DNA from 4 places in the Embleya sp. NPDC020886 genome. Region 4 is predicted to be linked to each of the others. Evidence: riboswitches for the same ligand, from Rfam matches in the RefSeq annotation. Region 4 holds a riboswitch; each other region holds the start of a gene.

The links. Region 4 has a riboswitch for cobalamin ahead of ACH4U8_RS26920 (cob(I)yrinic acid a,c-diamide adenosyltransferase). Riboswitches for the same ligand answer to the same signal wherever they lie in the genome.
Positions count from the first base shown of each region.
Region 1: linked by a shared signal. The riboswitch ahead of metE (5-methyltetrahydropteroyltriglutamate--homocysteine S-methyltransferase) and the one ahead of ACH4U8_RS26920 (cob(I)yrinic acid a,c-diamide adenosyltransferase) in region 4 are both predicted to bind cobalamin.
Region 2: linked by a shared signal. The riboswitch ahead of ACH4U8_RS41500 (ABC transporter substrate-binding protein) and the one ahead of ACH4U8_RS26920 (cob(I)yrinic acid a,c-diamide adenosyltransferase) in region 4 are both predicted to bind cobalamin.
Region 3: linked by a shared signal. The riboswitch ahead of ACH4U8_RS11105 (CoA-acylating methylmalonate-semialdehyde dehydrogenase) and the one ahead of ACH4U8_RS26920 (cob(I)yrinic acid a,c-diamide adenosyltransferase) in region 4 are both predicted to bind cobalamin.

Region 1 covers NZ_JBIRRX010000005.1:445,146-452,431, reverse strand. The annotation lists gene ACH4U8_RS21100 (Fe(3+)-siderophore ABC transporter permease) at 1-237, shown strand, start outside; gene fepG (iron-enterobactin ABC transporter permease) at 408-1,451, shown strand; gene ACH4U8_RS21090 (ABC transporter ATP-binding protein) at 1,564-2,433, shown strand; gene metE (5-methyltetrahydropteroyltriglutamate--homocysteine S-methyltransferase) at 2,672-4,990, opposite strand; cobalamin riboswitch at 5,166-5,331, opposite strand; gene ACH4U8_RS21080 (LacI family DNA-binding transcriptional regulator) at 6,193-7,194, opposite strand.
Region 2 covers NZ_JBIRRX010000021.1:8,329-15,614, forward strand. The annotation lists gene ACH4U8_RS41480 (snapalysin family zinc-dependent metalloprotease) at 389-973, opposite strand; gene ACH4U8_RS41485 ((2Fe-2S) ferredoxin domain-containing protein) at 1,714-2,466, opposite strand; gene ACH4U8_RS41490 (ABC transporter ATP-binding protein) at 2,463-3,278, opposite strand; gene ACH4U8_RS41495 (FecCD family ABC transporter permease) at 3,275-4,357, opposite strand; gene ACH4U8_RS41500 (ABC transporter substrate-binding protein) at 4,354-5,325, opposite strand; cobalamin riboswitch at 5,433-5,658, opposite strand; partial or broken gene ACH4U8_RS41505 (DUF2975 domain-containing protein) at 5,800-5,916, shown strand; gene ACH4U8_RS41510 (hypothetical protein) at 5,959-6,678, opposite strand; gene ACH4U8_RS41515 (ABC transporter permease) at 6,759-7,286, opposite strand, start outside.
Region 3 covers NZ_JBIRRX010000003.1:15,704-22,989, reverse strand. The annotation lists gene ACH4U8_RS11130 (hypothetical protein) at 1-221, shown strand, start outside; gene ACH4U8_RS11125 (serine hydrolase domain-containing protein) at 313-1,599, opposite strand; gene ACH4U8_RS11120 (epoxide hydrolase family protein) at 1,719-2,894, shown strand; gene ACH4U8_RS11115 (hypothetical protein) at 2,940-3,461, opposite strand; gene ACH4U8_RS11110 (pyridoxamine 5'-phosphate oxidase family protein) at 4,081-4,521, shown strand; cobalamin riboswitch at 4,541-4,711, shown strand; gene ACH4U8_RS11105 (CoA-acylating methylmalonate-semialdehyde dehydrogenase) at 4,911-6,410, shown strand; gene ACH4U8_RS11100 (acyl-CoA dehydrogenase family protein) at 6,415-7,286, shown strand, end outside.
Region 4 covers NZ_JBIRRX010000008.1:166,222-173,507, forward strand. The annotation lists gene ACH4U8_RS26900 (ABC transporter permease) at 1-2,200, opposite strand, end outside; gene ACH4U8_RS26905 (ABC transporter ATP-binding protein) at 2,200-3,033, opposite strand; gene ACH4U8_RS26910 (DUF5708 family protein) at 3,320-3,532, shown strand; gene ACH4U8_RS26915 (Ig-like domain-containing protein) at 3,659-4,396, opposite strand; cobalamin riboswitch at 4,641-4,768, shown strand; gene ACH4U8_RS26920 (cob(I)yrinic acid a,c-diamide adenosyltransferase) at 4,829-5,419, shown strand; gene ACH4U8_RS26925 ((2Fe-2S)-binding protein) at 5,395-6,210, shown strand; gene ACH4U8_RS26930 (hypothetical protein) at 6,554-7,286, shown strand, end outside.

The sequences.
Region 1 (7,286 bases), on a different contig from region 4:
CCCATCGGCTTCGTGGGCCTGATGGTGCCGCACGTGGCGCGCTGGATCACCGGCCCCGATCAGCGCTGGATCCTGGCCTACACCCTGGTCCTGTCGCCGATCCTGTTGCTGGTCGCCGACATCCTGGGCCGCCTGGTGGTGCGCCCGGGCGAACTCCAGGTCGGCATCGTGACGGCGTTCGTCGGCGTCCCCGTGCTCATCGCCCTGGTACGTCGACAGAAGGTGAGCGGACTGTGAAGTCGCCGAATTCGTCGCCGGCTTCGCCCATCGCGCCGTTGCCCGGCTCCGCGTCGTCCACGTCCACTCCCGCGTCGCCGCCCACCGCGCCGGGCCGCGGCTCGGCCGGCTCGGACGCCGGCGGCAAGGGTGCGCAACGGCCGGGCGTACGCCCCAAAACGCGCACGACGATCGACTTCGGGCGCGCGGTCCGGGTGATCCGGCTCCCCGGCGGACGCGTGTCGCTGCGCCTGGACGTCCGGGCCGGCGTCGTGTGTCTGGTGCTGCTCGTCGCCACGACCGCCGTCGCCGTCCTGGCACTGGGCACCGGGGAGTACGCGCTCTCGCCCGTCCAGGTGACCGAGGCACTGTTCACGGACGTACCCGCCAAGGTGCACATGGTCGTGATCGAATGGCGACTGCCTCGCGTCCTGCTGGCCGTGCTCGCCGGTGCCGCGCTCGGTGTCAGCGGTGCCATCTTCCAGTCGTTGACCCGCAATCCGCTGGGCAGTCCGGACGTCATCGGCTTCAACACCGGCGCCAACACCGGTGCGCTCATGGTGATCATGCTCGCCCACGGCGGCTACTACCAGGTCGCCGCGGGAGCCCTCGCAGGCGGCGTGGCAACTGCCGCGCTGGTCTACCTGCTGGCCTACCGGCAAGGGATCCAGGGTTTTCGGCTGATCATCGTCGGCATCGGCATCAGCGCGCTGCTCGCCTCGGTCAACACCTGGGTCATCGTCAAGGCCGACCTGGAGACCGCGATGGCGGCGGCGGTGTGGGGAGCCGGCTCGCTCAACGGCCTGGGCTGGCAGCAAGTACGCCCGGTGACCGTCGTGTTCGCGATCCTGCTGCCGGTCGCCCTGATCCTCGGCCGGCGCATGCGGGTGCTGGAGATGGGCGACGATGCCGCCCGCGCCCTGGGGGTACGCACCGAGCCGACCCGCATCGCCCTCGTGGTCACCGGGGTCGCGCTGACCGCCATGGTCACCGCCGCGGCCGGACCGATCTCGTTCGTCGCGCTCGCCGCACCGCAACTGGCCCGCCGCCTCGCCCGCAGCCCGGGGGTGACGATATTGCCGTCGGCCGCGATGGGAGCGGCGCTGCTGACCACGAGCGACTGGCTCGCCCAACGCCTGTTCGCGCCGACCCAATTGCCGGTGGGAGTGGTCACGGTCAGCATCGGCGGCGCCTACCTGATTCGGCTGCTGGTCGGCGAGGCACGGCGGCAGTGACGACCCGGGCGACGCCGGCGGTGGGCCGCCCGGCGCCCGCCTCGGTTCGCGGCGACTGCGCCCGAGCCCACCGCACCCCCAACCCCTCCTTCGCAGAACGGACTTCGCCACGATGAACATCGCCGTCGACCCCCGCGCGCACCCCGCCGCGCCGGCTACCGCGCCCCGGCTGTGGGCACAGGGGCTGACCGTCGGGTACGACGACCGCGTCGTGGTCCGAGACCTCACCGTGCACATCCCCGACGGAGCGGTCACCGCGATCATCGGCCCCAACGCGTGCGGCAAGTCCACGCTCCTGCGCGCCCTGTCCCGCCTGCTCACCCCGGCCGCCGGCACGGTGCACCTGGACGGCAAGGCCATCTCGTCCTACCCGGCCAAGGAGGTGGCCCGGCGGATGGGTCTGCTCCCGCAGACCTCGGTCGCCCCCGACGGCATCACCGTGGCCGACCTCGTCGCCCGAGGCCGCTATCCCCACCAGAAGCTCCTGCGCCAGTGGTCGGACGAGGACGAGACGGCCGTGCTGAACGCCCTGGCCGCGACCGGGACCACCGACCTGTCGCCGCGCCCGGTGGACGCGCTGTCGGGGGGCCAGCGCCAACGCGTCTGGGTGGCCATGGTGCTCGCCCAGCAAACCCCGCTCCTGCTCCTGGACGAGCCCACCACGTTCCTCGACATCGCCCACCAGATCGAACTCCTCGAACTCCTGCGCGACCTCAACGAACGTGACGGCCACACCCTCGTCGCGGTCCTGCACGACCTCAACCACGCCTGCCGCTACGCCGACCACATCATCGCCATGCGCGACGGCACGGTCCTCGCCGTCGGGCCACCCCGCGACATCGTGACGCCGGAGCTGGTCGAGGACGTCTTCGGCCTCCCCTGCCAAATCATCGACGACCCCGTCTCGGGCACCCCTCTGGTCATCCCCCTGGGCCGCCGCCGGCGACCACCGGGGCACTCACGACACCCGGAAGCCCCGTAGGAACACCCGGAAGGAACACCCGGAACGCCCCTAAGGACAACGGCCCTTCCAAAACGGGCCGACCCGGCGGCCGACTGCCTTCGATTCCGCGCCGAGGTCCCGGCACCCGGACCGAAGGGTCCGCCGAGCCGAGACCGAACACCGATCCGCCGCTCGCGGCGCCTTGGGTGCGGCCTCGGCCCGGATTGCCGACGGCCGTCGGGGCAGGACCGGGAGGTCCCGCCCCGGCGAGCCTCGGTCAGGAGGGCGGCAGCGTCGTGCGCACCTCCCGGGCCGCCGCGACCAGGTTTTCCAGCGAGGCGCGGACCTCGGGCCAACCGCGGGTCTTGAGGCCGCAGTCCGGGTTGACCCACAGGCGCTCGGCAGGGATGGCGGCCAGGCCCTTGCGCAGCAGGCCCACCACCTCGTCCGTGCCGGGGACGCGCGGGGAGTGGATGTCGTACACGCCGGGTCCGGCCTCGCGCGGGTAGCCGTGGGTGGCCAGTTCTCCGGCGACCTGCATGTGGGAGCGGGCCGCCTCCAGGCTGATCACGTCGGCGTCGAGATCGTCGATGGCCTGCACGATGTCGCCGAACTCGGCGTAGCACATGTGCGTGTGGATCTGGGTCGCCGCGCGTACGCCCGACGTGCTCAGCCGAAACGCCTCGGTGGCCCAGGCCAGGTACGCGGCATGGTCCACGGCCCGCAGCGGCAACGTCTCGCGCAGGGCCGGCTCGTCCACCTGGATGACCGAACTCCCGGCCGCCTCCAGGTCGTCGACTTCGTCTCGAAGCGCGAGCGCGACCTGCCTGGCGGTTTCTCCCAGCGGCTGGTCGTCGCGAACGAACGACCACGCGAGCATGGTTACCGGTCCGGTCAGCATGCCCTTGACCGGGCGGTCGGACAACGACTGGGCGAACGAGGTCCAGCGCACGGTCATCGCTTCCGGGCGGGAGATGTCGCCGGCCAGGATCGGCGGGCGCACGTAGCGGGTGCCGTACGACTGGACCCAACCGTGTCGGGTGGCCACGTAGCCGGCGAGCTGTTCGGCGAAGTACTGGACCATGTCGTTGCGTTCGGCCTCGCCGTGCACCAGGACGTCGATGCCCGCCTTCTCCTGGAAGGCGACGACATCGCGGATCTCGGATTCGATGCGTTCCTCGTAACCGGCACTGTCGATGCGTCCCGCGCGCAGATCGGCGCGGGCGGTGCGCAGTTCGGCGGTCTGCGGGAAGGAGCCGATGGTGGTCGTGGGCAACAACGGCAGGCCCAGGTGGGCGCGTTGGGCCGCGGCTCGCTCGGGATAGGGCTTGCTGCGGCGCGCGTCCGTGTCGGTGACCGCGGCGGCGCGGGCGCGTACGGCGGGGTCGTGGGTGAGCGCGGAGGTCCTGCGGGCGGCCAGGTCGGCCCGGTTGGCGGCGAGGTGGGGCGCGATGGTGTCGGTGCCCCGGCCGAGGCCGCGCGTCAGGGTGACGATCTCGTCGGTCTTCTGCCGGGCGAAGGCGAGCCAGCGGGCGATCTGCGGGTCGACGTCGCGTTCGGCGTCGGCGTCCAGCGGCACGTGCAACAACGAGCAGGAGGCGGCGACGTCGACCCGGTCGGCCAGGCCCAGCAGTATGCCGAGCGTGGTCAGCGACTTGCCGAGATCGTTGATCCATACGTTGCGGCCGTCCACGACACCGGCGACCAGACGTTTCCCGGGCAGCCCGCCGACCGCGGCCAGCGCGTCGAGGTTGGCGGCGGCGGCCCCGGTGAAGTCCAGCGCCAGGCCCTCGATCGGCGCCCGGGCCAGGATCGGCAGCGCCTCGCCGAGGCGGTCGAAGTACGAGGCCACCAACAGCTTGGGCCGGTCGGTGCGGCCGCCGAGATCGCGGTAGACCCGCTTGGCGGCGTTCAGTTCGGCGAAGCTGCGGTCCTGGACCAGGGCGGGCTCGTCGAGCTGCACCCACTCGGCGCCGGCGGCACGCAGGTCGGCGAGCAGCCGGGCGTACACCGGCAACAGCCGGTCCAACAGGGTCAGCGGCTCGAAGTCGGCCGCGACCCCCGGCGCGGGCTTGGCAAGCAGGAGGTAGGTGAGCGGGCCCACCAACACCGGGCGGGCGGTCAGGCCGAGCGCGACGGCCTCCTCGAACTCGGCCACCTGTTTGGCGGAGTTCGCCTCGAAGACGGTGTCCGGCCCGAGTTCGGGCACGAGGTAGTGGTAGTTCGTGTCGAACCACTTGGTCATCTCGAGCGGCGCCACGTCCTGCGTGCCACGCGCCATCGCGAAGTAGCCGTCCAAGGCGTCGACTTCGACGGCGGCGCGGTGACGGGCCGGGATCGCACCCACGGCCACGCTGGTGTCGAGGACGTGGTCGTACAGCGAGAAGTCGCCGGTGGGTACCTCGTGGATGCCCGCCTGGGCGAGGCGTTCCCAGTTGGCGCGGCGCAGTTCGGCCGAGGCGTCCCGAAGCGCCTGCGCATCGATGCGGCCGGCCCAGTAGCCCTCGATGGCCTTCTTCAGCTCCCGATTCGGGCCCTGGCGGGGATAGCCGTACACGGTGGCACGGGCCGCCGCGGCTGCGGACTTGGTGGTCACGGAACTCTCCTTCGCGAGCCTGTCGACAAGATCCCGGGACGGATCGCAGGCACGAAGGGAATGGCAAACCACACGGGTCACGTCGGTGTACTCCCGCACGTGTCCCACCGGTTGTCCGCCGACCCGCCCACGAGGTCACCGAGATCACCGTGCGCATCGGCGGCGCACGGGCAGTGGCAGGTCTTCGGACTCGCGGGCACATCCGCCAAGGGCGGACACCTACTGGCCGTCGCTTCCCGGACCCGAGTCGGGTCCAGTGCTGTTTGACGGCGGTCGTTCCCACTCACCGCTGCGGGGCAGTCCCGGATTCACACCGGGTTCCCTCTTACGACGCGCCTACCCGGATGGCAGGGCGAACCGACTGCGTGCGACAGCTTAGCCGGCCGAGGGCGCCGCGGGGAGCCACCGCACGAGCCGGATGGGGCGACCACGCGCCGAAGACGCGGACAACGGCCGGCGACGCATCGGTGGGGCCGGTGTTCGCGATCCGGTGTCGTGTTCGTTCCGACCGCCGACCGGTGGGGAGGACCCGGCGCGGCGGTGACCCTTCGCCGCGGCGCCGAAGTGCCTGGGCCGGCCGGTTTCCACCACACGGGGAGCCCCACACTCGGGGCTCCCCGCCTGCGGCCGGCACCGGGGCCGGGTCAGGGGACGCACGGGGGAGGGGGAGTGGAGTGGTGAAGGAGGGGTTCAGCGGGAACGGGGTTCCGGCCGCGCCCCATACGGACTGCCGGGTGGCGAGCGGGTCGGGGGCGCCGCAGCCTTGAGCCGGTCCACTGTGTCCTCGAAGGTGGCCTCCTCGACGCCGGCCGCGGCCAGGGCGAGTGCGGACTGCATCGTGTTGGGCGGTTCGGGCGTCGTCGAGCTACCGGTGGCCGGGATGAACTTGCCGCCGCTGCCGTCGCCGGCGAACCGGGAGGCCGGCCGGCGGGCACCGTAATCGGCGGCCGTGGTGGGGACGTTGGTGGCGGGGTGGCGGGGTGGCGGGGTGGCGGGGTGCCGTGGGCTGTGAGCAACCAGGCCGTCATGACCAGGGCGAGCCCGGGGGCTGTCGCCGCAATGCGAGATTTGGCGCCAATACGTGAGATATCAAGGCAAGTCGTAGTGTGCGGGGAGTGACGCGACGCAGCACGTTCCGCAGTCGGCGCCTGCCGGCATCGGCCTTGGGCGGGAAGCACTCGAACGGGCGGCACGCGGTTGGTTCAGTGGCCACCCTGGGTCGAGGCCCGGGTGCGCAGTTTCCATGGGTGGAGGCGGACGGTGTCGGGTGGGGTGCGGTCGGCCAGAATGTCGCACAGGAGTTCGGCGCAGGCCTGCCCATAGTCGGCGGGGCGCAAGTCCACGGCGGTGATCGGCGGGTTGCCGGTGCGGGTGGCGGTGCCGTCGACGCAGGAGGCGACGAGCAGGTCCGCGCCGGGAGTTCGACCGAGGGCGCGGGCGCCGTGCAGGACGCCGGGAGCGGCTCCGTCGGGGCCGCACACCACCGCGTCGATGTCCGGTTCCGCGGTGAGCAGGTCCCTGGCGGCTTCGGCCGCCTGTGCGGGGGTCGCCGCGAACGGGACGGTGCGTACGGTGACCGGGACGCCGTGCGGCGTTCCCCACGCGTCGGCGCTCACTCGCAGGGTTTGGGCCCACGCCGAGTCGCCCCCCGGGGCGAGCAGCGCCGGTCGCCGCGCGCCGCGTTCGCGCAGGTGGTCCAGGACCGCGGCGAGCGAGGCGGCGTTGTCGCACACCACGGCACCGATCGGGGCGCGGCTGGGGCCGAGGTAGCGCTCGCCGGTGACGACCGGGACGCCCGCGTCGAGGAGTTTCGGGACGGCCGGGTCGGAGCCGTCGGGGTCGATGACGAGGAGACCGTCGACTCGGGAGGCGACCCGTCCGGAACTGCCCGTGGGCCCGCCGAGCAGGACGACGTCGAGCCCGTCGTGCTGGGCGCGCTCGACGGCTCCGAAGGCGAGGTCCAGGTAGTAGTCGAGCCGGGTCGCGGTCCGGGGGAGGTAGAGGCCGAGCGCCCCCGCGTCGGCGCGGCGCAGACGGCGGGCGGCGCTGTTGGGGCGGTAGCCGAGCGCGTCCGCCGTCTCGCGGACCCGGGCGCGGGTGGCCTCGGCCACGCGTCCGGAGCCTTGCAGGGCGTCCGAGGCGGTGCTCCGGGACACGCCGGCGGCGCGTGCCACGTCGATCAGGGTCACGATGCGGGCGTTCACAACCACGGAGTCTAGATGTCCGGCCCAGGGTTTGCCGGATCGATCCGGCAGCACCTAGGCTCGCCCTGTGCCGGATCGATCCGGCACGGACG
Region 2 (7,286 bases), on a different contig from region 4:
TTGGTGCGGCTCGGTGTTGCCCGGTGTGGCTCGGCATGGCTTGGTGCGCCGGGGAATGCCACGCGTTGGTTCCGGCTGCGGCTGCTTCCCGGAACGGTCCGTCGCCGAGACATGCGCTGGACATGGGGTGGGTGTCGCCGCGGCCGGTGGTGTCGATACCACCGGCCGCGGCGCATCGCCTCGCGGCGGCGGGTCGGGCGTCGGGCGTACCGGCGGCAATGGCGGGGCGACCGCGTCGATACGGGGCGAAACCGTTGCCGGGCGGGGTCGTCCCCGGTGGTACACACATCTCATGTGGCTGCCCCGCGCCCTCCGGTGGTTCGCGGCCGACCCGAGACCGGTGCGCGGGTCGGGCGTTGCGATCGGCGGACGCGTTCGTCGTCGGACCTCAGGGCACGTCGACCATTACCCGACCGTCGGCCGGGGTCTGCGCGGCGGCGGCACGGCCGCCGTAGGCGGACTCGACGCGGGACCGCTCGGCCGCGTCGGGGACGGGGTTCCTACAGGCGACTCCCGCGCTGGAGCCTGACATCAGCTTGGAGCACGGACCTGGTTTGGTGTCCGGAAGGCCCAGGTTGTGGCCGATCTCATGGGCCGCTATGCGGGTCTTGTCGTAGCCTTGGGCGACCGCCTGGCTGCCGAGTTCCACCCATCCCTGTCCACCCGGGCGGACAGGGCCCAGGCTTGCCTGCGGCCAACCGTTGGTGGCGATGATCCGAATCTGGGCACGAGTACCGGACGGCGCCTTCGCCAGCTTCACGTTGGTGACGTTCGCGTTCCAGGTGGCGACTCCGGCCGCGATGGCCGCTTCCCAACCACCGGCTCGGGAGTCGTCATAGTAGAGGGTCGTCGCCGCCGAAACGCTGTTCGGGGCGGCGTTGGACGGCGCGGAGGCGGCTTGCTGCGCAGGCACCATGACCATGGTGACGACCGCGGCGGTCCCGACTGCCGCGAACCACTTGGAGTGGGGCATAAGCGTCCTTCCGCTTGATTTGTCCGTGGCGGGGAGAGCACAGGTCCCTGGGTTGTCGGCGACCTGTCGACTCGTGTTCGTCTTTGGGAGTATGTGCGTGCCCGTGGGTTCACAGGCATACCAGTCGGCCATAACGTCCACGCAGGAGTGAAGACGCCGCTCGGCCGGACGCCTGTCGCGCCGAATCGCACCGCAGGTCGCGAGCCCCCGGTCGCCTCACCGACACGAGACCTCGGCCACCGCCGCACGCGTGCGGAAGGTGGCAGCGTGTGGCGCGAACCCAGGGCTACGGGCCGGAGATTCGTCACGACTTCGACCAGGCGCGACCTCGCACACGGCCGACGACCGTGCCCGAACGTCGTGGGAAAACCGTGCCCGAACGTCGGGGGAAATCGGAACCGGTGACGCCGCAGGGACAGGTCGCGGTGCGGTGTTGCCGGTCGAAGGTGAAATCGTCCTTGGCGAAACCGGGGGCGGTCCGCCGCGTGGGTCGACGCGCATCGCACCGGCTCCGAGTCCCGCAATCACGAACAACGCGAGAAGCCGGCCCCCGCGATCGCCTTCGGCGATCCGATCGCTGCGTGCGCAACCACCCGCTCGCTGCCGGGTGTCCCCGACGGCACGACGTCGCCTCCCGCGCCGCCTCCGCCCACGCCTCCGCTGTGGCAGCGCCGCGCGGAGGGGGCGGGCACGAGCGACTCCGTCGGCCGTCGGGGCATCCGTGTCACCGGGCGGACGGGTCAGTCTTCCGGCCGGTTTGCCGGCTCCTTCCTGCGCCGTGGGAGGCGATGCGTCGTGATCGGCCGGCCGCCGATGAGATGGTCGGTCACGATCGCGGTGATCGCCACCGGGTCCACGTGCCCGTACCAGACGTCGTCGGGCTGCACGCTGACCAGCGGAGCCTGGTTGCAGGGGAACTGGCACCCCGTCTGCGTGACGAGGACATCGTCGTCGCCGAGCCCGTGCTCCCTGAGTTGCCGTATCAGCGAACGCTGGGTGTCGTCCGCGCCCTTGGCCGTGCAGCGCGGCCCGCGGCACACCATCACCTGGTGTCGGTGGCCGGTGACCTCCTCCCAGACCGGAGAGGTGAGACCGGGTTCCTCGCCGGTGATCCGTTCGGCGGAGGCCACGGCATCGGCCACGCCATCCGCCGAGTCGACGAGCCGGGCGGCGACGAGCAGCACGGGGCGATGGCCGGCGCGCTCGCGCCACCAGTAGGCCGCGATCCGCCGCAGCCAGGAGTGGCCCGGACCGGATGCGCCGAGGCGGACCCCGATCAGGACGACGGTCTCCGCGCCCGCGTCGGCCAGCCTGGTCAGCTCGGCCGACAGGGACGGCTCACCCAGTTGCAGGAACGCCGTCGTGGCGTGCCACGACACGGCGGCCGTGCACAGCTCGGCCCGGCGATCGACCTCCGTGCCGGACATGCCGACCAGGACCGTCGTACGGCCCGAAGCAGGCCCTGCGGAGGGTCCCGCACGGTCTTGGCTCATGACTCGATCCCCTCGGAAAGCAAGCCGTTCCATCGGATGTGTGGTCGGTGGTGCAAGGGGTGCCGCTCCACGGTCGCGTCGACGCCGTAGACGCGCGCGATCGTGGCGGAGGTGAGCACCTCGGCGACGGGCCCATGGGCCACCAGCCGGCCTTCGAGCAGCACGGCGACGTCGTCGCAGTAGGCGGCGGCGAGTTCGAGGTCGTGCAGAGCCGCGACGGTGGTGATACCGAGCCCGCGCACGGTGTCGAGGAAGCCGAGTTGGTAGCGCAGGTCGAGGTGGTTGGTGGGCTCGTCGAGCAGGAGCACCTCCGGTTCCTGGACCAGGGCGCGCGCGAGTTGCACGCGCTGGCGCTCGCCGCCGGACAGGGACGACCAGGTCCTGTCGAGCAGCGCGCCGACATCGGTGGCTGCGGCGGCCTCGGCGAGCACGGCCTGCTCGTGTGCGGTCGCGAGGCCGGGCAGCACGGGCCACCGGCCGCGGTGCGGCGTGCGCCCCAGGTCGATGACCTGGCGGGCCGTCAGCGGCAGCGCGGTGTCGGCCTGCTGTTCCATGAAGGCCACCCGGCGCGCGCGTCGGCGGGCCGTGAGGCTGTACAGGTCGTCGCCGTCGAGGAGGACTCGGCCCGTCTGCGGCCGGCGCAGCCCGGCCAGGGCCCGCAGCAGCGTCGTCTTGCCGGCGCCGTTCGGCCCGAGCAGGCCCGTCACCCGACCGAGGGCGAAGCCGACCGTCACGTCCGTCAACAACGTGGCGCCGTCGACGCGCACGCCGACGTTTTCGGCGGCCGGCGCCGCCGGGTTCACGACGATCACGGCCGACTCCCCCCGGCCGACCTGCCGGCCGCCTGGCGCCACAACAACCATGCGAAGAACGGCGCTCCGAGCCCGGCGGTGACGACGCCGACGGGGATCTCCTGCTCCGGGAGCACCGAGCGCGCCACGATGTCGCTGCCCACGAGCAGCGACGCGCCCACGAGCGCGGACATGGGCAGCAGGAGGGCATGGCGCGGGCCGCACACCAGGCGGACGACGTGCGGCACGACCAGACCCACGAACCCGATGACGCCGGTATTGGCGACCAGACATGCGGTCACCAGCGCCGCCGCGGCGATCAGGGCCCAGCGGGTGCGTTCGACGTGCACACCGACGGAACGGGCCGCGGTCTCGCCGAACGCGAACGCGTCGAGGTCCCGGGCGGCCGCGACCATCGCCACCGTGCCGAGGACGGCCACCACGACCAGGAAGACGGCCGTGTTCCACCGCACCCCGGCCACCGAGCCCAGCGTCCACTCCATGACGCCGCGGACGGCGTTGCGGTCGCCGAGGACGAGCACGACGAACGAGGTGTACGCGCCGCACAACTGCCCCACCGCGATGCCGGCCAGCACGGTCCGCGAGGCCGGCAGGGTCCGGCTGTGCGCACCGGCGAGGGTCAGCACGACCAGGACGGCGAGCAGGGCACCGACGAAGGCGGCGGCCGGGAGCGCGCCGATCACCGCGGTGCCGGAGACTCCGACACCGAGGACGATCACGGTGACCGCGCCGACGGCGGCGCCGTTGGAGATCCCGAGCAGGTAGGGGTCGGCCAGGTCGTTGCCGGTCAGGGTCTGCAACACCGCGCCGCACACCGCGAGTCCCGCGCCCGTCGCGGCGGCCCCCAGGACGCGCGGCAGCCGCAGTTGCCAGATGATCCGGTCGTCCAGCGCCGTGACGTCGGAGCCACCGAGACCGAGTCGGCGCAGCACCACGTCGGCCACGACGTGCGGCGGCTCGTGGACCGATCCCACGGCGAGGCCGAGCAGCACGGTGGACAACAGCAGTACGGCGGCGACGGCCAGGGCCACCGCCGCACGGCTCGCGCCCGCGAGCCGTGCGGCGGGACGATCCGTCACGGACGCGGGGTCAGGTTGCCCAGGCCGGCCGAGACCCGGACGGCACCGTCGGCGAGCAGCACGCCGGGGGTCGACTCGGAGAACGGCACGACCACGTACGCACGGCGCTGCACTGCTTTGAGCTTGTTCAGCACGGGGTCGTGTTCGAGATAGTCGATCTTGGACTGTGCGGTGTCCCAACCGGCGTCCGCGAGCACGATGGCGTCCGGGTCCGCCGCGACCACCTGCTCCCAACTCGTGGTCTTCCAGCCACCGGCCAGCGTGTCGAAGACGTTGCGGGCGCCGACGGCGTCGAGCACGAGCTGGGGTCCGCCGTGGCCCGCGCCGACGTACGGGGTCTTGGTACCCGAGTCGTACCAGAGCACGTTCAGGCCCTTGCCCGCCGACTTGGCCGTGACTTCGGCAAGTTGCCGCTTCTGCGCATCCCGGATGGCGGCGGCGCGCGGTGCGACACCGAACACCTCGGCGACATCGCCCAGTTCGTCCCACACCGTCTGGAAGGACGCCGACGCCTGCTGCTTGCTGTCGGCGCACCCCAACGGCGACAGGTAGGTGGTGATGCCCTGGGAACCCAGTTCGTCCCGCGTGCCCGCCACCTTGTCGGTGAAGGCGCTGGAGTAGGAGGCGTAGAGGAAATCCGGGCGCGCCGCGAGGAGTTTCTCCTTGGACGGGTACTTCTCGGAGAGCACCGGGACGGTGTCGTAGGCCGCCTTCCATCGCGCCGGGACCGCGTCGTCGAGGTACGCCGTCCCGGCCATCCGGGTCTGTAGATCGAGAGCCAGGGCGACTTCGGTGGCGCCCTGGTTGAGGGTGACCAACCGGGCCGGCGGTGACGTCACGGTGGTGGTGACGCCGCACCTGCTCACGCTCACCGGCGTCGAGTGGCTGCTCCCGGCCGCCGCGGCGGGCTTGTCGGCCTCGGGGGCACCCGTGCACGCGCCGAGCGCGCCGACGAGCAGGATCGCCACGGCAGCGAGTCCGGAGCGCGTGGAACGCGGGGCGCGCGCCGGAGGTATGAAACGTTCGAATCGAAACGGGCGCAGGGCAGCGCGGGGCATGTGTTCTCCAACCCTCGTGGAACATGTCGCGCCGTGGCCGGTCTCCTGGCTTCCGCATCGACGTTCCGCAGCCGGCCTTCCCGGTTGGCTCGTTCCCGATCCACCCAGTGACCCCGACCGCTGTGGGAGCGGTCGGCGAGGGCCGCAGGACTCCGCGGCTACAGTGGCGAGGGCCGCGCCGGCATTCGACCGGCTTCCCGTACACCACGGCGGCGATAGGCTACCAAACCGCTCGTCGTGCCTCGTCGGCGCTCACGCCCACCGACGCCGGCCGGGTCCTCTCGGGACCGGCAACCCTCTCCGCGCCTGGACCCACGGGTGGAACAACGGGTGGAGACGCGGATGGATCCGAAGGTGGGTCCCTGCGGCGGAGGTCGCCTACGGGGCATGGCCGTCCTGGGGGTTGCGCTCGTCGGGCTCGTGCTGCGGATGCTGCTTGCCCAGGCCGTCGCGCGCGACGTCCAAGCGGCCCGGATGCGGGCCGAGTCGGAGGAGGTGATACTCCCCCATCCGGCGCATCGGCCGGAGCCGCACGGGGCGGCGCTACCGCGTGTGGAGGATGTCCGCCTCGCCGGACGTGGCATGCACCCGCACCCGGTGCGGTGCGGCCGGATCCCGGGCCACGTCGACCTTGACCGAGCCGTGCTCGCTGCTCGCGTCCGTCGCGTAGGCGGTGCCGGCCGGCAGCCGGACCCGGGCGTTGTCGCCTTCGGCGTCGACTCGATCGGGCGGCGCGGCGAAGGACAGGTCCACCGCGTCCCGGTCGGCCCGGGCGACGACCGTACGCGTGGTCAACCGCTCGCCGCGGATGCCGCCTTGTGCCGTCCGCGCGTCCAGATCGCCGGACAGGCCGGTCAGCGTGACCTGCCCCGAGGTGGTGCCGACCCGGACCGCGAGCCCCGGCGGCACGCTCACCTCGTAGGAGACCTGCGCGCTGCCGCTCACGGTGTGCCGCAGCGTGAGCGTGCCCTCGGCCGACATGTGTTCGGTTGCGGGTTCCGCGGTGCCGAAATGCTTGATCTCGGTGACCCGCACCGACCCGGGCCCGCCCTGAACCACCTGCACCCGACCCGCTCCGCCGACGATCACGAGCCGGGTGAGCGGCGCGTCGATGGTGTACTGCGCCCGGCGGGTGGTTGCCTGAGACGGCGAGTCCGGTTCGGCACACGCGGATCCGCCCAGCAGGAGGCCGGTGAGCACGCACAGGCGCACCGGGCGACCGAGTGCGCGGCCGGCGAAAGATGGTGAACGCTTGGGCCACATGGGAGTTCCCGTCCTGATCGGAGTCGGCGAGCACGAGCTCGTGGGCACGAGTGCGGCGGCGGACCGGACTCGGCGTCGCACTACTGTGCCCCGATCGCGGTGAGGACCGGGATCCGTGCCGCCCGGCGTGCGGGGAGCAGCGCCGCGAGCACACCCACCACTGCGGATCCGGCTGCGATCACGGCGAGCGTCGACCACGGGACGGCGAGCACCTCCAGGCCCTGATCGGCCAGTCCGCGCCGGGCGGTCACTCCCCAGCCGACGCCCAGCAGCAGTCCCAGGAGCGTGCCGTACGCCGACAGTGCCACCGATTCGGCCCGGACCATGCGCCGGATCTGCCCGCGCGAGGTGCCGATCGCCCGCAACAGGCCCATCTCCCGGGTGCGTTCGAGCACCGAGAGGGTGAGCGTGTTGACCACGCCCAGGGCGGCGATCAGGATCGCCAACCCGAGCAGCGCGTAGACCAGGTCGAGCACCCCGTCGATTCCGGCCCGGATCACGTTCTTGTACTCCTCCCGGTCGCGGGCCGCGGCCTGGGGGAACGGTGCCAGGGCCCGGGCCAGGCTCGCCTTCAGCGCGGCTCGCTCGGTGCCCGGCGCGGCGTCGAC
Region 3 (7,286 bases), on a different contig from region 4:
CGTTGAGCGACGACGTCGTCGCGGTGACGTTCGACCTGATGGACACGCAGGTGCTGGACGATGCGGGAGCGGCGGCGATCGCCTCCGCGTACCGACACGCCTTCCTGCTCGGGCTGCGCCCCACCTGGCGGGCATCGGCACCGGACACGCGCGCCGCGCTGCTCGGCGCGGACGGCGAACTCCGCACGGGTGAGCACGCGTTGGACGTCCACCCCGGGTAACCGGGCGGTTCCGCGCGCACGGATCGCGGGTGCGGGCCTGCGCGCCCGCACCCGGTTCCGCCTTCGCCCCCGAGTCACCGGGGGCGCGAGGCTAGGTGGCCGTGCCCGGGAAGACCTTCGAGAAGACGAGTTTGGTGAGTTCGTCGGCCGGCGCGTTGCCGTCCGGCGACTGGTTGAGGTTGACCAGGACCACGACCGTCGCGCAGGACTGCGGGTTGTACCCCACGAAGCTGTTGTAGCCGGGCAACTGGCCGTCATGGCCCAGGAATCCGCCGAAGTTCGCGATCGCGAGCCCGTAGCCGGGCGCGCCGGGTCGGTCGGAGGTGGGCACGAAGGTCAACCGCTCGCGCTGCAGCTCCGCGTCGAGCAGAGTGCCGGTGGCCAGGGCCGGGGCCCAGCGCAGCAGGTCGTCGAGGGTGGATACCGCGGCGCCGGCCGACCAGGCCCACGAGGGGTTCGCGTCGGTGACGTCCTTGGGGTTGCCGGCCGACCAGTCCGCCCAGGCCGCGTCCTTGCCGGTGAGCACCGGCGCGGTCAGGCTCGCCACGTTGCCGATGAACTCGTAGCCGTGCGCGTGTGGGAGCGGCAGCCCGGAGTCGTTCGCCAGGCTGCTCTCGGACATGCCGAGCGGCTCGAACACGCGTTGGCGGAACAGCTCGGCGAGCGGCTGCCCGGTGAGCTGCTCGGCGATCAGTCCGAGCAGGATCGTGTTGGTGTTGGAGTAGTGGAACCCGCCCCCGGGCGGGAAGTACGCGGGATGCGCGAACGCGATCGCCAGCAGCTCCTCCGGGGTCCACACGGTTTGCGGGTGCTCGTCGAGCGTGCGGTTGAAGCCGGGATCCTCGCTGTAGTTGTACAGACCGCTGGTCATTTGCAGCAGTTGCCGGATGGTGATGTGTTGCCCGTCGGGTACGTCCGGCCGGAAGGCGGCCACCGGGTCCTCCAGGGACAACCGTCCCGCCTGGACGAGTTGCAGGATGATCGTCCCGGTGAAGGTCTTCGTGATACTGCCGACCCGCATGTGGTCCGCGGTGCGGATGGGGGTCCCGTCGGCCAGGTTGCCGGTGCCCAGGGTCGTGGTCCAGGTGCCCCATTCGGGGGTCCGGATGGAGACGATCGCGCCGGGGACGCGCAGTCGCTGCATCAGGGCGACCAGTTCGGGGGTCAGGGTCTCGGCGAAGGGCGGCGCCGGTTGCGCGACGTCGGCGAAAGCGGGCGATCGCGTCGGGATCGAGGTGCCCGGCGCCGGGACGGCGGCCGTCAGGCTCAGCAGCGTCGCCGCCGTCACCGCGGCGAGTCGGGCCCGGCGCCGGGCCGGCCCGGTGCGGCGCGGACGTTGTTTCGGGATCCGGGGCGGACGCGACAGTCGGATGCGCACGTGGGGTCCGTTTCGTTCGAGAGCGTGGGCCCCCAGACATACCCGGCACACCGGCGGCGCGGCCGATGTTGCGCCACCGGTGGGCGTGTTCACGCTCGGGCCCGGTTAGCATGCGTTCCATGTCGGATGCCCTGCCTCGCCCCGAGCCTTTCGTCTCGCAGACCGCGCCCGCGGCGTCGGAGGACCTGCGGTCGCGGTTGCGCGCGACGCGCCTGCCGGATACGCCCGAGGAGGCCGGGTGGGCGCTCGGGACCGATCTCGACTACCTGCGCGAGCTCCTCGCCTACTGGGCGGACGGCTTCGACTGGCCCGCGCAGGAGGCGGCGCTCGCCCGGTTGCCCCGCTTCCGGGTGCCGCTCGGCGGCCTTCGGACCCACTTCGTGCATGCCCGGGCGGTCGCGCCGACCGGGCCGGTGTTGCCGTTGGTGCTCGGCCACGGCTGGCCGGACTCGTTCTGGCGCTACACGAAGGTGATCCCGCTCCTCACCGATCCCGGCGCGCACGGCGCCGATCCCGCCGACGCGTTCGACGTGGTGGTGCCGGACATGCCGGGCTTCGGATACTCCGACCGCCCCACCGGCGCGGCACTCGACACGATCGCCGTCGCCGGCCTGTGGGCCGAACTCATGGACATCCTGGGCTATCCGCGCTTCGGCGCGGCCGGCGGCGACCTGGGCAGCCACGTGAGCCGCTACCTCGCGCTCGACCACCCCGACCGGGTCGTGGCCGTCCACCGTACGGACGCGGGCCTGCCCTTGTTCACCGGTGACCCGGCGGACCTGGCGCCCGAGGAACGCGCCTGGCTCGACGAGGCGATCGCCTGGGGCGGCACCGAGGGCGCCTACGCCGCGATGCACCGCACCAAGCCGCAGACCGCCGCCGTCGGACTCAACGACTCGCCGGCCGGGCTCGCCGCGTGGATCGTCGAGAAGCTCCGGGGGTGGAGCGACTGCGCCGGCGAGGTGGAGCGGTCCTTCACCAAGGACGAGATCCTCACGAACCTCTCCCTGTACTGGTTCACCGAGACGATCGGCTCGTCGATGCGCATGTACCGGGCGAACGCCGCGATCCCGCTCGAGCAGCACGCCCGGCGGGTGGAAGTACCCTCCGGATTCTCGCTCTTCGCCGGTGACGTCGTGCGCCCGCCGCGGGCCTGGCTGGAGCGCATGACGAACGTCGTGCGAGTGACCGAGCCCCCGCGCGGCGGGCACTTCGCGGCGTTCGAGGAGCCCGAGCTGTACGCGGAGGAGCTGCGCGCGTTCTTCCGGCCCTATCGGGCGGCGCTGTCGCGGTAGCCCCGGGCCGGTGTTGCGGTGTCGATGGTGCGCGCCGGGCGGTGTTCAGTGGTGGGCCGTGACGATCGCGCGCTCGCGCGGGCCGGTCCGGGGGTGCAGGTAGCCGATCGTGGCGGCGGTCACGTCCCGGAAGCCGACCAGTTCGGCTTCGTCGGCCAGCGCGAGGGCGGCGAGCCAGGACAGGCCGGGGACCTTCCCGAGGGCCCGGCCGGCCCGGGGCGGATCGTCGGCCACCACCAGGCCGCCGGTGCCGGCCGACGACCAGGCGCGGACCCGTTCCAGGATCGAACGCAGGCCCCGGGTCGGGTGGTTCGGCCGGCAGCCGAGGCCGTCGGCGTAGACGACGATCCGGGCACCGCTCGGCAACGTCCGGTCCAAAACGTCCGCACGCACGACGTCGACGCCTTGGCCGCGGGCCGGGTCGACGGCCTCCGGTGGCACGTCCACGGCGAGCACCCGGTGTCCGGCGCGCGCCAGTTCGGCTTCGACCGGCCCGGTGCCGCGGCCCAGGCTCAGCAGTACCGGGTCGGGGCCTCGGTCCAGTAGGCGGGCCAGCTGGGCGACCATCCAGATCCGGTATTCGGGGTCGTAGGTCGCGGGCGTGCGTAAATCCCCCGCGCGAACGCCGTGTCCACGCTTCGGCCGGCGGCCGGGGCGGCCGCCGGGGGCCGCGCTGCAGCCAACGCGCGGCGATTCGAGGTCGGTCATCGTTTCCTCGTATTCCTGGCAGGCGTCCGGCAGCCGCACGGCGGCCGGACGGGTGGATCAAGTGGGTGGGCCCGGGGGCGGCGGCGGGCGGGGCGCCCGGTGTCGCGTGTGCATCCGTGCCCGGCCGCTCGGCCGCCGACGCGCGCATCGGACGGAGCACGGAAGCACCGGCAGGGCGCACTCCCCCGAAGCGCACGCCCTGCGACCTCGACGTCCCGCGGGGACCGCTGCTCCCCGATCCCCCGCCGGCCGAGGACCTTCGCCGAACCCGACCGGGCCCAACGGCCCTGCTCGACCGCACGGACCGGGAGCAGAGTCGGGGGTGCGGCCGACCCACCGGGTCGGCCCGCACGGAGAGCGCGGTCGAGCCCGGCCGTATTTGCTTCGTGCGCAGCCGAGGTCGGCCCGGCCGCCGCACCCATCGCCCGGGGAAGCGGCCGGACCGGCCCCCGGTCGGGGGCGGGCCAAAGGGTTGGAAATGAGCGAAGACGCCGTGCTGAAACGTCCCCTCGGTCGCCATGAGGCGTTGCGGTTGATGGCCAACGCCCGACTGGGACGCGTCGTGGTGAGCGAGGGCGCGCTGCCGGCCGTGCACCTGGTGGCGTTCGCCGTCGATCGCGAGTGTGTGGTGTTCCGGGCCCCGCTCGACTCCTCGCTCGCGAAGGCCGCGCACGACGCGGTGGTCGCGTTCCAGGCCGACCACGTCGACCGGGCCACCCGCACCGGCTGGACGGGCACCGTGACCGGACACGCCTCCCGGGTCGGCGATCCGCACGTCGTCGCCCACCTGGATCGTCTGCTGCCCGACCTCGACGGCCTCGGCGAGGATCAGGTGTGGATCCGGGTCACCTCGGAACTCGTCACCGGACTCGCCCTCGAACGCCGGCCGTCGGGTCACAGCCGGCACTGGACTTACTAGGACGTCCGACTATATCGTCTTCAACTACAAGGTCCGCGGTGCAGGGAAGTCGGTGTGAATCCGGCATGGTCCCGCCACTGTGACCGGGGAGTGCGCTGCCGCAGCACCAAGCCACTGGCGAAGGCCGGGAAGGCGGGCATCGTGCGTCGATCCGGAAGTCAGGATACCGGCCGCGGGTATATCCGTGTTGTCCACGAGGATGGAGCAAACACGCATGACACCGGTCCGCGCCCTCGCCCCGGATGATCCTGCGAACGTCGAACCCACCAGGTTTTCCTGACCACTTCGACGTCGACCCGCACCGGGCAACCACGCGCACCCGCGCCGACGTTGCGCACCCGGGTCGTGCCCCGACCTCCGGATCGCACCCGACGAGAGACAGGTCGTTCATGGTCCGCGAACTTTCCCATTTCATCGGCGGCAAGCACGTCCCCGGCGCATCCGGCGCGTTCGGCGACGTGTACGACCCCAACACCGGTCGAGTACAGGCACGCGTTCCGCTCGCGGATCGCGCCGACACCCTGGCCGCCATCGCCGACGCCGAGCAGGCCCAACCCGCGTGGGCCGCCTGGAACCCGCAGCGGCGCGCCCGAGTCCTGGCCCGCTTCCTGCAACTGGTCGAACCCGAACGCGAGTCGCTGGCCCGGCTGCTGTCGGCCGAGCACGGCAAGACCATCGCCGACGCCCACGGCGACCTGCAACGCGGCCTGGAGGTCGTGGAGTTCGCCACCGGCATCCCGCACCTGCTCAAGGGCGAGTTCACCGACAACGCGGGCTCCGGCATCGATGTGCACTCGATGCGCCAACCCCTCGGCGTGGTCGCCGGCATCACCCCGTTCAACTTCCCGGCGATGATCCCGCTGTGGAAGATCGCGCCGGCCATCGCCTGCGGCAACGCGTTCGTGCTCAAGCCCTCGGAGCGCGACCCCTCGGTGCCACTGCGCCTGGCCGAACTCTTCGTCGAGGCGGGCCTGCCGCCCGGCGTGCTGAACGTGGTCCACGGCGGCAAGGAGAGCGTCGACACACTCCTGACCGACCCGCGCGTACAGGCCCTGGGCTTCGTCGGCTCGACCGCGATCGCCGAGTACGTCTACACCTCCGCCACCGCGAACGGCAAGCGCGCCCAGTGCTTCGGCGGCGCCAAGAACCACCTGATCGTGATGCCGGACGCGGACCTCGACCAGGTCGTCGAGGCGCTGATCGGTGCCGGCTACGGCTCCGCCGGGGAACGCTGCATGGCCATCTCCGTGGCGGTTCCGGTCGGCGCGGAGACCGCCGACGCGCTGGTGGAAAAGCTCGTCGCCCGGATCGCCACGCTGCGCGTGGGCCCCTCGCACGACCCGGACGCCGACTTCGGCCCGCTGGTCGGCCGGGACGCGCTCGATCGGGTGCACGGCTACCTGGACATCGGCGTCGCCGAGGGCGCCAAGCTGCTCGTGGACGGCCGCGACGTGCGCGTACCCGGCCACGAGGACGGCTACTTCGTCGGCGCGTCGCTGTTCGACCACGTGACGACCTCGATGCGGGTGTACCGCGAGGAGATCTTCGGCCCGGTGTTGTCCGTGGTCCGCGCGGCCTCCTACGAAGACGCGCTGCGGCTGCCGAGCGAGCACGAGTACGGCAACGGCGTGGCCATCTTCACCCGGGACGGCGACACCGCCCGCGACTTCGGCCGCCGGGTGAACACCGGCATGGTCGGCGTCAACGTGCCCATCCCGGTGCCGGTGGCCTATCACACCTTCGGTGGCTGGAAACGATCCGGATTCGGCGACCTCAACCAGCACGGGCCCGACTCGATCCGCTTCTACACCCGGACCAAGACGATCACCTCGCGCTGGCCCTCGACCGCGCGCGAGAGCGCGAACTTCGACATCCCCACGATGGACTGACCCGGTGACCACGCTCACCGACGACCAGCTCGCGATCGTCGAAACCACCCGGGACTTCGCCCGCGAACACCTCGCCCCGAACGCGATCGAATGGGATCGCACCAGCCACTTCCCCGTCGACGTCCTGCGCAAGGGCGCCGACCTCGGCCTCGGCGGCATCACCGTCCGCGAGGACGCGGGCGGTTCGGGGCTCGATCGGCTCGACTCCGCGCTGATCCACGAGGCGCTGGCGGGCGGTTGCCCGACCATCGCCGCCTACTACTCGATCCACAACATGGTCGCCGCGACCATCGACCGGCACGGTACGCCGGAGCAGCGCGCCCGCTGGCTCCCGGGGCTGTGCTCGATGCGCGATCTGGCCGGCTACTGCCTGACCGAGCCGGGAGCCGGCTCCGACGCCGCCGCGCTGCGCACCCGCGCCACCCGCGACGGCGACGACTATCTCCTGCACGGCGTCAAGCAGTTCATCTCCGGCGCCGGCTCCGCCGCGGTGTACCTGGTGATGGCGCGCACCGGCGCCGACGGCGCCGACGGCATCTCCGCGTTCGTCGTGCAGGGCGACGCCGACGGGCTGTCCTTCGGGCCCAACGAACGCAAGATGGGCTGGCACGCCCAGCCCACCCGCCAGGTGATCCTGGACGGCGTGCGGGTGCCCGCAGGCCACCGGCTCGGCGCCGAGGGCGACGGGTTCAAGATCGCGATGGGCGCCCTCGACGGCGGCCGGATCGGCATCGCCGCCTGCTCGTTGGGTGGCGCGCAAGCCGCGCTGGATGCCGCCGTGCGCCATCTCACCGACCGCGAGGCGTTCGGCTCGGCGCTCATCGACGCGCAGGCCCTGCGCTTCCAACTCGCGGACATGGCCACCGAACTGGAGGC
Region 4 (7,286 bases):
GGGTCAACATGCCGATGATCAGGTAGTTGGCCCACGCCTGGGTCTTGGATTCCTCGGCGTGCGTCTCCAGCAGCGCGTCCCGGGAGGCGGCACGAACTCCCGGATGTTCCTCGGCCCATGCCCCCAGCGAGGCGACCAGACGGTCGGCGTCGGTGCCCTGTGCCGCGCGGATCAGGATCTGCGCGGGCAGCCCATCGGTGGTGTGCGGCGCGAGCAGCGACACCGGCAGCAGCAACGAGTCGTAGCCCGGCCGGCTCTCGAACAGCGCGACCACCCGAACGTCGGCCGAACTCCCGTCGCCCAGCCGCAGCCGGATCGTGTCGCCGAGCCCGCGGTGGATCGAGCGGGCCAGGCTCTCGGGCAGCGCCACGGTATTGCCGCGCAGCTCGGTCAGCGACCCGGAGGTGGCGCTCACCCCGGTGGTGGCGAGACCGAACTCGGCGTCGATGCCCTGGAGTCGCAGGCCGTGTCGACCGTCCGGCGCGGTCCGCGGCTGCTCGATGAAGCCGGCACTCGCGGTGTACGTACTCGCACTCGCGACGCCGGGAATCGTGCGCACCCGGTCGACCAGGGCCGGGTCGAGGCCGCCGCCCGCACCGGTCAACACCGCGTCGGCCCGCAGGGTTTCCGTGTACACGCGTTCGGCGTGCGTGGTCGTGGTGGTCTGCAGGTACAACTCGCCGGTGCTGATCGCCACCGCGAGCATGATCGGCGTCACCACGGCGGCCGTCCGTACCGAGGTGACCCGCGAGCCGAGCATCGCGATCCGGCCGGACTCGCCGGTCAGCGCGCCCAGCGGGCCGGACAACATCCGGGTCAGCAGCTTGGTCAGGCCGGGGGCGAGCAGGGCCAGGCCGATCGCGGCGCAGATCACCGCCGGGCCCGCGGTGCTCGCGGCCACCGGACCCTCCAGGACGTACACCGTGACCAGACTCAGAGCGGTGGCGCCGGCCAGCGCGAGCAGCGCGAACGCGAGCCGGAACCAGTTGAACCAGCGCGGCTGGAAGGCGGATTCGGCGAGTGCCTCGGTCGGCTTGGCGGTCACCGCGCGCCGCGCGCCGACGAAGCCGCCGAGCAGCGCGGTCAGCAGCACCGCGCCCGCCGCGGCCACCGCCGGGATCCAGCCCTGCTCGAACTCCACGGTCTCGGCGACCATGTCCGAGGCGACCAGCCGGTGGAAGAGCACCCGGCCGGCCGCCGGCCCGGTGAACCAGGCCACGCCCGCCGCCAGGACGGTCACCAGGAACGTCTCGCCGAGCAACATCCGGCGCAACTGGCGGGGCGTGGCGCCGATCGCGCGCATCAGCGCGAACTCGCGCCGGCGCTGCTGCACGGACAGCCCGATGGTGCCGGCCACCACGAACACCGCGACCGAGACCGCCAGGCCGCCGAAGACGCCGGCGAGCGAGATCAGGTCGGACTTGTTCGCCAGGATCTCGGGGTGCTCGACCGCGCCGCGATCGTCACCGGCCAGGATCCGGACGTGATGGTCGTGCAGTGCCCCGGCGACCCGCTTGCGCAGCGCGCCGAGATCGCTACCCGGGGCGGCCACGATCGCGATGTCGGCGACGGTGCAGGCGGGCGTCGCGAGCCGGTCCGCCTGCGCCGCCGCGAAGAACACGCCGGCCTGCGAGACGGTACGCGCGGCCCGGGCGATGCCGCTGACCCGGTACGCGCTCGCGCCGCCGTGCGCGGCGATCTCGACCCGATCGCCCACGGCCACCCCCGCGCGGCGCGCGAGCGTACTGTCCAGCACCACCTCGTCGGCCCCGACCGGCGCGGTGCCCTGCGCGAGCAGGTACGGCGTCAGGGCCGCGGAATCCCACGCGTGGCCCTGCGCCCCGTGGTTGCCGGCGGGGCCGATCAGCGCGGTCTCGAAGGTCTGTTCGCCGACCGCCGCCCGCACCCCCTCCAACGCCCGCACCCGAGCCACGAGCCCCACGGGCAACGGGGTGCGCTCGGCCAGTGCGAAGTCCCGCTCGCGGTCGCCGGAACCGTCGCGCGGACCGGTGAAGGTGGGATCGCCGATCACCAACAGCGAAGCCTGCGCCAGGCGTTGCGGCGGCGCGTTGTTGCGGACCCCGGTTTCGAGCAGCCCGCCACAGGCCATCACCACGGTCGCGCCGAAGCACAGCGCGATGAAGGTGGCCACGAAGCCACCGGCCCGAAAGCGCAGCGTGCGCAGGGCGAGCCCCCACATCAGCGGACCCTGCCGATCGGCCCGGGTCGGCCCGGCCCCGGCACGTCCGCGAACGCGCCCAGGTGGGTCATCCGCTCGGCGATGGTGTCCGCCGTCGGCGCGCTCACCCGGTCCGCGATCCGGCCGTCGGCCAGGAAGACCACGTGGTCGGCATAGGAGGCGGCGACCGGGTCGTGCGTGACCATCACGACGGTTTGGCCGTCGATCCGTACGGATTCCCGGAGCAGGCCGAGCACCTCGGCCGCGGTCCGGGTGTCCAGCGCACCGGTCGGCTCGTCCGCGAACAGCACGGCGGGCCTCACGACGAGCGCGCGAGCGATCGCGACCCGCTGCTGCTGGCCGCCGGACAACTCGTGCGGTCGGTGTCGGGCCCGGTCGGTAAGGCCCACGTGCGCGATCACCTCGGCGACACGCCGGCGGTCGGCGCGTTTGCCCGCGAACCGCATCGGCAGCGTGATGTTCTGTTCCACGGTGAGCGTGGGCAGCAGGTTGAACGCCTGGAAGACGAAGCCGATGCGTTCCCGGCGGAGCTTGGTCAGCGCGTTCTCGTTCAACTCGGCGAGGTCCTGGCCGGCCACCGTGACCGTGCCCGACGTGGGTCGGTCCAGACCGGCCGCGCAGTGCAGGAAGGTGCTCTTGCCGGAGCCGGACGGGCCCATCACGGCGGTGAACGAGCCCTGCCCGAACGTGATGTCGACCCCGTCGAGGGCGGCGACCGACGCGGAGCCCCGGCCGTGGACCTTGCGCACCGCGTCGAGCCGGACGGCCGGCGGGCCGGCGCCCTCCCACTCGGCCGGCGCCGTGTACCACTCGTGTGTCGGTTGCCCGCCCACGTCGATTCTCCCGCCGATCCGGCCGCCACCCCGTGTACGGCACCGGGTCCAACGCTAGGAGCGCGAATCGCCCCTGCCCATGGGGTCGGCCACCGTCCGAGGGTGGGGCCGGCCCCACCTGTGCCCCCGGCGGGCCGGGTCCGCCGAAGCCGCTCGCGGGCCGGAAATCGGGCCCCGCCTGGGCCGAAGTGTGTACGCCGGGTCGTCCTCGCGGAGGGCGTGCCGGCCCCGGCCCCGGACCTAGCCTCGTAGGCATGTCCGCAGGTCGAGTGGAGGAGGGAAGAACATGACGAAGGCACGCGGTTCGTTGACGGCCGGCCTGGCGAGCGCGCTGGTGGGCGCGGCCCTGAAGCTGTTCGCGGACGACGTCGACACACCCGTGATCGCGCTCGGGAAGATCGGCGTCGTGCTGCTGATCGTCGGCATCGCCGAAGTGCTGTACGGGCTCTACCGGTTGACCCGCGAGGCCGGGGAGGCCCGGGAGGCCCGAAAGCCCTGACCGGGTGCGCCGAGCGCGGCGAACGGCCCGGTGATCGGGTCCCGACTGCTTCCCGGTCGCTTCCCGATCGCTTCAGTGATCGGTTCGGTGACCGGCCCGGCAATCGGCCCGCCGATCACCACCCGTTCAGCGCACCTGCCGCCGCCCCGGCCGACGGTGCGCCACCCAACCCAGGATGCCCGCGCCGAGCAACGCCGAGCCCAGGAAGGCCGACAGCAACAGTCCGCCGCCCGAATCGTGCCCGCCCTGCCGCGTCACGGCCGCCGGCGCCCGCAGTTCGTCGACGCCGCGATGCACGCCGAGCCGGCCCGTCCTCGGCTCGACCGCCCGTTCCGCCGCTCCCGGATCGGCCGCCACGTCGATCCGCACGGTCGCGGTGGCCTGGCGGCCGAGCCGGTCGACGATCGTGTAGTGGAAGCCGTCGCGCCCGGCGAAGCCCGGCCCCGGCGTGTAGCGCAACACGGCCTCCGTCGTGCCCTCGTCCGGAGCGCCCTCGACGTCGAGGACCAGACCGTGCTCGGGATTGGTGTGCGACACCAGGGCCAGCCCCTCACCGGTGTCGCCGGCCAGCACCGGGACGTCCACCGACTGCCCGGCGCGAGTGCCGACCCGATCCGTGACGGCCCGCGGCGCGGCCGGCATCGGCGCTCCGAACCCGCCGTTCGGCCGTACCCGGTCGACACGCGAGCCCGGAGCGGAGTCGCCGGCCGGGCCGGCGACCACGGGCGGCAGCGACGGGATGGGCACCACGGCAACGGCGGGGCACCCGGCGCCCACACCGAACAACACCGCGCAACACACGAGCACCACACCGACTCGACGCATCCGGACGGCCGGTTCGGGTGTTCCGGAAACCGTGGCCACACAATCCTCCGGCACTCTGGTCCGGACACGGCCGGATCTGGGATGGGTCGGCCGGCGCCCGCCGGATCCGATGCCGGCCGAGGGAGCCGCTCTCGAACCCCGATCCTGTGCGCAGTGCCCACCGGTTCGCGACGCGGCACGCGGAGCGGCGGCGAGCTTCACCCACAAGCGTGGACCGACCGGGCCCGACAGTGGACCCGGCCCGGCGCGCGTGTCATGGTGGGAGGCGCTATGCGACGGCGGTACGAGGAAGTCGGTGTGAATCCGACGCGGTCCCGCCACTGTGATCGGGGAGCGACTCCCACACCGGCCACGACCCCGCGACGGGGTGGGAAGGCCGGGAGGAGCGAAGAGCCGAGAGCCAGGAGACTCACGTCGTCGCCACCTCACCAACCGGGGCGGATTTCCCCGAGAGAGGCCGGTGCTGCCGCCATGTCCTTGGTACTGAGCCGGATCTACACCCGTACCGGCGATGCCGGTACCACCGCGCTGGGCGACAACTCCCGGACGTGCAAGACCGATCCGAGGTTGGCGGCCTACGCCGACACGGACGAGACCAACGCGGCGATCGGGGTCGTGCTCGCGCTCGGCGACCCGGAGCCGCAGACCCGTGCGGTGTTGGCCCAACTGCAACACGACCTGTTCGACGTCGGCGCGGACCTGTGCGCGCCGATCGCCGAAGGCGACACCCGGCTGCGGATCACCGAGGCCGACGTGGCCCGGCTGGAGGAGCACTGCGACGCGTTCAACGCGGAACTCCCCACGCTGCGCTCGTTCGTCCTGCCCGGCGGCAGCCCTGCCGCGGCCCTGCTGCACGTGGCCCGCACCGCGGCCCGGCGCGCCGAACGTTCGACCTGGGCGCTGATCGAGGCGGACGAACCGGCGGCGGGTGGGTCCGCGACGGTGAACCCGCTCACCGCGCGCTACCTCAACCGGCTGTCCGACCTGCTGTTCGTGCTCGCCCGACGGGCCGACGCGGGTGGCGCGGGTGATCTGCTGTGGCGTCCGGGCGACAACCGCTGAGCGGTTCGGCGGCACGGCCCGGGGTCGGCGACGCGATGGCCCGAGTCGCCGAGGTGGGGCCCTACTTCGTGCTGCGGACCGGAGCGATCGCCGACGGCGCGGGCTTTCGGCCGTTGGTCGAGTTGTACGACCGCGCCGCGCCCGACGCGTGGGCGGCCCGGGTGGAGTACGTGCGGGGCCGGTTGCGCACCGACGAGCCGCGGGTCGCCGCGTCGATCCTGTACCTGGGCGTGGCCTCGCGGTTGTGGTCGGTGGCGCTCGGCGCGGCGGTGCTCGGTCGGGTCGTGCCGGACCTGGACCCGGTCCGGACGCACTGGCGCTTCCCGGCGAGCGGTGCGATCGAACTGTGGGCGCCGGATCCGATCCCGACGCCGGTGCTCGCAAACCGGGCCGGGATCGACCGGGTGTACGCCGCGGTGATGACCGCGCACCTGGTGCCGCTGGCCCGGGCCACTCGGGCGGTGGTGCCGATCGCGGAGCGCCTGCTGGCCGGCAACGCCGCGTCGGCGCTGGTGGGTGCGGCCCGGGTGCTGCACCGGCACCCGGCGCCGGACGAGCCGGAGCTCGTGACGACGACCCGGTCGTTCGCCGACGGTCTGTTGGCCACGGGCCTGCTGCGAGGGAGTGGGCTGCACGGCGCCCTGGGCGCGTTCCGGCGCACCACGTGCTGCCTGTACTACCGGATTCCCGGCGGCGGTACGTGCGGCGACTGCGTCTTCCATGACAAGCCGCCGCAACCGACCCGGGTCCGGATCGGGTCGTCGGCGCGCGGGCGTGACGGCGCACACTGACCGCGTACGATCGCCCGCTCGGCCCCCGGGACGCGCTCCGGATCCGGCCGAGCGGGTGATCCATCGGACACGCCGCCGCGCATCCGGGTGACATTCCCGGATCTGCGGCGCGGACTTTCCTAGCCTCGTCCCGGAGACACCGATTCCGGCATCGACGCACCGAACGCCGGGACCGTGTCCTCGGTCCTGCCGGGTCTGCGCCCCCGGCAGGATCGGGGAGACGGCCCCGGCCGTCGAAGGGCCGCCGAGGACGAATGACCGGCCGTTCGCCGGGCAGACGCAGGGCGCGCGGTCCTCGGCGATGACGCGAGGACATCGAGACCGTGAAGAGGAGTACGCACCGATGAGTACCCCAGGCCGAGAGCCCGGCGGCAGGTCCGCGTCGCGCGAGCCCGACGAGATCGCCGTCGACCCGACCGTGCCACCGCCCGCCGATTCCGTCGTCGAACCCCGCGTGCCGTCCGAGCTTCCCCGGCAGGAGCGCACCCCCGGCCACAAACAGGAGCAAGTGGACCACGCCGTGGAGGAGTTGACCCAGGCCGAGCCGCCCGAGGCGATCCACCGCAAGGTCGGCGAGGCGGCCGAGCGGATCGACCGCGCCGCGCCGCGCACCCGGCGCCGGGCGCAACGGATCGCGGCCGCCGTGGCCGACCGGGCCGAGTCGGCCGAGGACGCGGTCCGCGACCGGGCCGACCAGGCCAAGGAGACCACCCGACACAGGACCGCGCAGGCCAAGGAGGCCGCCGTGCACCGCGCCGAACAGGCCAAGGAGACCGCCGGACATCGCGCCGAACAGGCCAAGGAGGCCGTCGAGCGCCGGGCCGAGCAGGTCAAGGAGGCCGCCGGCCACCGGGCCGAACAGGCCAAGGAGGCCGTCGAGCGCCGGGCCGAACAGGCCAAGGAAGCCGCCGGCCACCGCGCCGAACAGGTCAAAGAGGCCGCCGGCCACCGCGCCGAGCAGGTCAAGGAAGCCGCCGGCCACGGCGCCGCCCGGGCCCGCGAGGTGGCGGGAAACCGGGTCGGCCACGCCAAGGACCGCACCGTCGAGGTCGGCCACGCGGCCGGCAACCAGCTCT